One region of the Dactylosporangium sp. NPDC048998 genome, then DNA from elsewhere that is predicted to be linked to it. Evidence: riboswitches for the same ligand, from Rfam matches in the RefSeq annotation. Region 1 holds a riboswitch; the other holds the start of a gene.
What was found. A riboswitch is a leader RNA that binds a small molecule or an ion and turns the genes downstream of it on or off. The one in region 1 is predicted to bind thiamine pyrophosphate.
Positions count from the first base shown of each region.

Region 2: it holds a riboswitch for thiamine pyrophosphate, as region 1 does, so the genes downstream of both, thiS (sulfur carrier protein ThiS) here and ACGFI8_RS22690 (ECF transporter S component) in region 1, are expected to answer to the same signal.

Region 1 is NZ_JBICTV010000009.1:202,713-204,910, forward strand. It holds gene ACGFI8_RS22685 (ABC transporter ATP-binding protein) at 1-690, opposite strand, end outside; gene ACGFI8_RS22690 (ECF transporter S component) at 687-1,256, opposite strand; TPP riboswitch at 1,339-1,450, opposite strand; gene ACGFI8_RS22695 (alpha/beta fold hydrolase) at 1,503-2,198, shown strand, end outside.
Region 2 is NZ_JBICTV010000018.1:96,466-98,663, forward strand. It holds gene thiO (glycine oxidase ThiO) at 1-754, shown strand, start outside; TPP riboswitch at 780-890, shown strand; gene thiS (sulfur carrier protein ThiS) at 889-1,092, shown strand; gene ACGFI8_RS31545 (thiazole synthase) at 1,106-1,858, shown strand; gene ACGFI8_RS31550 (thiamine phosphate synthase) at 1,852-2,198, shown strand, end outside.

The sequences.
Region 1 (2,198 bases):
CGGCATCGGCGGCGACCCGGGCGCGCTCGGCGTCCACACCGCGTCCGGGTCCTCGCCGATGACGATCGTGCGGTCGACCAGCGGCAGCGCCTCGTCGACCCGGTGCTCGACGAGCACCATCGTCGCGTCGAGGTCCCGCAGCGCCTTGGCGATGGCGGTGCGGACCAACTGCGCGCCCTCCGGGTCGAGGTTGGCGGTCGGCTCGTCGAGCAGCAACAGCCCGGGGCGCAGCGCGATGACCCCGGCGATAGCCAGCCGCTGCTGCTCGCCGCCGGACAGCGCCGCGGTGCCGCGGTCCCGGCCATACGGGAAGCCCACCGCCGCCAGGGCCGCGTCGACCCGGGGCCAGATCTCCGCACGGGGCACGCCCCGGTTCTCCAGGCCGAACGCGACGTCGTCGCCGGCCCGGCTCATGACCAGCTGGGTCTGCGGGTCCTGGAACACGATGCCGGTCTCGCCGCGCAGCTGCAGGGCCGGGCGGCCGTCGACGAGGACCTCGCCCTCCTGCTCGCCGGAGTCCTCGGCGAGCAGGCCGGCCATCGCGGCGAGCACGGTGGACTTGCCCGCGCCCGAGGCGCCCTGCAGCAGCACCCGCTCGCCGTGCTCGATGCGCAGGTCGAGGTGGCGGACCGCCCAGGCCTTGCGGCCGGCGTGCCGCCACCCGAACCCGCGAAACTCGACGGTGCTCAGACCGCGACCCGCTCCCGGCCGGAGGGGAAGCGGTCCAGCACGCCGGTCCTCGACAGGGCGCGCTGCAGGGCCCAGCTCCCGGCGCCGGCGATCACCGCGCCGCTGGCCGCGACGAGCGCGGCGTAGGTCCACTGCTGCCCGGTCGTGAACACGCCGGAGTAGAAGTTGGTCAGGTCGAACAGGGTCGCGCCCACGCCGGCCAGGGCGCCCGCGACGAGGGCGTTGCCGAGCTTGTACGAGCGGTAGCCGGTCGCCGCGAAGCCGAACTCGCCGCCGGCGCCCTGCAGCAGGCCCGACACCACGACGGTGAGCCCCCAGGGGGAGCCGAACAGGGTCGAGATGACGGCGGCGACGAGCTCGGTGAAGAGGCCGGCGCCGGGCTTGCGGATGATGAGCTGGCCGAGCACCGCCGGAACCAGCCACACGCCGTAGATGACGGCCCGCCAGGGCAGCGCGAAGCTGTCCAGGGCGCTCCAGAGCTGGTTCCAGGCGGCGAAGACCGCGGCGAAGGCCACGGCGATGATCGACGCGACGACGATGTCGACGGTGCGCCAACGGGTCTGCATTGGCAGTACCTCCTAGTTCGGGGGTGAACCAGAAGGAGACGCGACGCCACGGCCGCCGGACGAACGGACGGACATGGCGGCTGGCGTGAGGTGACCGAGCTCCCTGCGCTGGCATTACCCAGATCAGGTTCGAGGGTCTGCGGCGCCGCGTGGCGGCCGCACTCTCAGCGCTGTGCGCTCCCCTGTCGGATGTGAAGTTGTTTCCCGAAGGTAACAGTGAACCTTGTTGACCCCTAGTCTCTGGTCATGAAAATCACGGCGCGCTCGCTGAGGTTCGACGTGGTGGCCGGTGGGCCGGCGGACGGGGACCCGGTGCTGCTGCTGCACGGCTTCCCCCAGCACAGCGGCGAGTGGGCGGCCGTCACCCCAGCGCTGCACGCCGCCGGCCTGCGCACCTACGCCCTCGACCAGCGGGGCGTCTCGCCGGGCGCCCGCCCCGAGGGGGCCGAGGCCTACCGGATCACCGAGTGCGCCCTGGACGCCGTGGCCGTGCTCGACGAGCTGGGGCTCGATAAACCTGCCTCGGTACACCTGGTCGGCCACGACTGGGGCGCGATCTGCGCCTGGCAGGTGGCGATCCGCCATGCGGAGCGGGTCCGCACGCTCACCGCGATCTCGGTGCCGCACCCGCACGCCATGGCCCACGCCTACGCCACCGACCCCGACCAGCGCGAGCGCTCCGCCTACATCAAGGTGTTTCGCGAGGTGGGCCGGGCCGAGGAGCTGCTGCTGGAGGACGACGCGCGGCGGCTGCGGCGGATCTTCGACGGGTCCGGGCTAGACGCGGCCGGCGTCGACGCCTACGTGCGGCCCCTGCTGGAGCCCGGCGCGCTGACCGGGGCGCTGAACTGGTACCGCGCGATGAGCCCGCTCGACCTCGTCGGGCTGGGCCCGGCGCGGGTGCCCACGACGTACGTGTGGAGCGACGGCGACCTGGCCATC
Region 2 (2,198 bases), on a different contig from region 1:
CGACCAGGCCGAGATCGACCGGCTCGTCGGCTACTACCGGCGCGCCGGGACGCCGATCGAGCCGCTCACCGGCCGCCAGCTGCGCGAGCGGGAGCCGCTGCTGTCCCCACGGGTGCGCGGCGGCGCGTTCGCCCCCGGCGACCACCAGGCCGACCCGCGGCTGCTGCTGAGCGCCCTGCGGGGCCTGCCGCTGCGGTTCACATCGCAGAAGGTCGATGAGCTTTCCACACTGCGGGATGATGTGATCATCGTCGCGAACGGCGTCGGGTCGGCGCCGCTGACCGGCCTGCCCGTGCGCCCGGTGAAGGGCCAGCTGCTGCGGCTGCGCGGCGCGGAGCCCCTGGTCCGGCACGTGATCCGCGGCGTGGCGGCGGGCCGGCACGTGTACCTCGTGCCGCGCGCCGACGGCGAACTGGTCGTCGGTGCGACCGAGGAGGAGCGCGGCGCGGACACCACGGTCACCGCCGGCGGCGTGCTCGACCTGCTCCGCCCGGCCGCCGACCTGCTGCCCGGCGTGGCCGAGCTGGCCCTGGCCGAGACCCTGGCCGGCCTGCGCCCCGGCACGCCGGACAACGCCCCGGTGCTCGGCCCGCTCCCCGGCGGCCCGCCCGGCGCGCGGACCCTGGTGGCCACCGGGCACTACCGCCACGGCGTGCTCCTGGCCCCGGTCACCGCCGCGGTGATCGCCGACCTGGTCGTCGACGGCGCTACCAGCGTTGATATCGACGCGTTCGGGGCGCGGCGCTTTACCTGAGCCCGGCGGCGGCGTTATGGTCGAGGCGTACCCCACGGGAGTCCGGTGTGACCGGGCTGAGAGGGGGGCTGTGAGCCCCCGACCGTCGAACCTGATCCGGATCATGCCGGCGCAGGGAGGCAGGAGTGAGCCTTATGCACCTCGTTGTCAATGCCGTCGCATCGACCGTCGACGACGACACCACCGTCGCCGACGTCGTGCGCACGCTCGCCGGAGACGATCCGCGCGGGATCGCCGTCGCCCTCAACGGTGACGTGGTGCCGAGGTCGCGCTGGGCGGACACCCGCCCCGCCGACGGCGACCACGTCGAGGTGCTGACGGCGGTGCAGGGTGGCTGACGACCTCGACCTCCTGGTCTTCGACGGCGTCGAGCTGCCCTCGCGGCTGATCCTCGGCACCGGGGGAGCGACCAGCCACGCCGCGCTCGAGGCCGCGATCCGCGCCAGCGGCACCGCGCTGGTCACCGTCGCCCTGCGCCGGCTCGACCCGGCCGCGCCGTCGCTGCTCGGCGTCATCGAGCGCTGCGGCGTGCGGGTGCTGCCCAACACCGCCGGGTGCTACACGGCGACCGAGGCGGTGAAGCTCGCCCACCTGGCGCGGGAGGCGTTCGGCACCGCGTGGGTGAAGCTCGAGGTGATCGGCGACGAGGACACCCTGCTGCCGGACGGGGTCGAGCTGCTCGCCGCGGCCGCGCAGCTGGTCGGCGACGGGTTCGTCGTCCTGCCGTACACCTCGGACGACCCGATCCTGGCCCAGCGCCTGGCCGACGCCGGGTGCGCCGCGGTCATGCCCCTCGGCGCGCCGATCGGCTCCGGGATGGGCATCCGCAACCCGCACAACATCGCGCTGATCCGGCAGAAGGTCACCGTCCCGGTCATCCTCGACGCCGGCATCGGTACCGCCTCCGACGCCGCGCTGGCGATGGAGCTCGGCTGCGACGGCGTGCTGCTCGCCTCCGCGGTCACCCGGGCCGAGCACCCGGCGCGCATGGCCGAGGCGATGCGCCTGGCGGTGCGGGCCGGGCGGCTGGCGCACCTCGCCGGCCGGATCCCCCGCCGCCTGCACGCGACCGCATCCAGCCCGACCGGAGGTATGCCGTGGTAGCGCCCATAGAGCACGGCCTCATCGTCTTCACCGACCGCCGGCAGGCCGGGCGCCCGCTGCCGGAGGTGGTCGCGCTGGCCATCGACGGCGGGGCGCGGGTGGTGGTCCTGCGCGAGCACGACCTCCCGCCGCGGCGGCGCCTCAAGCTTGCCGCCGAGCTGCGCGTCGCGCTCGACGCGGTCGGCGGCCGGCTGCTGCTGGAGGAGGACCCGGCCCTGCGCAAGTGCCACGACCTCGACTCGCTCTGCGCCGCCGCCGCGGACGACGCCGTCGCCTACGCGACGCTCTCGCCGATCTTCCCGACCCGCTCCAAGCCCGGGTACGGCCCGCCGCTGGGCCT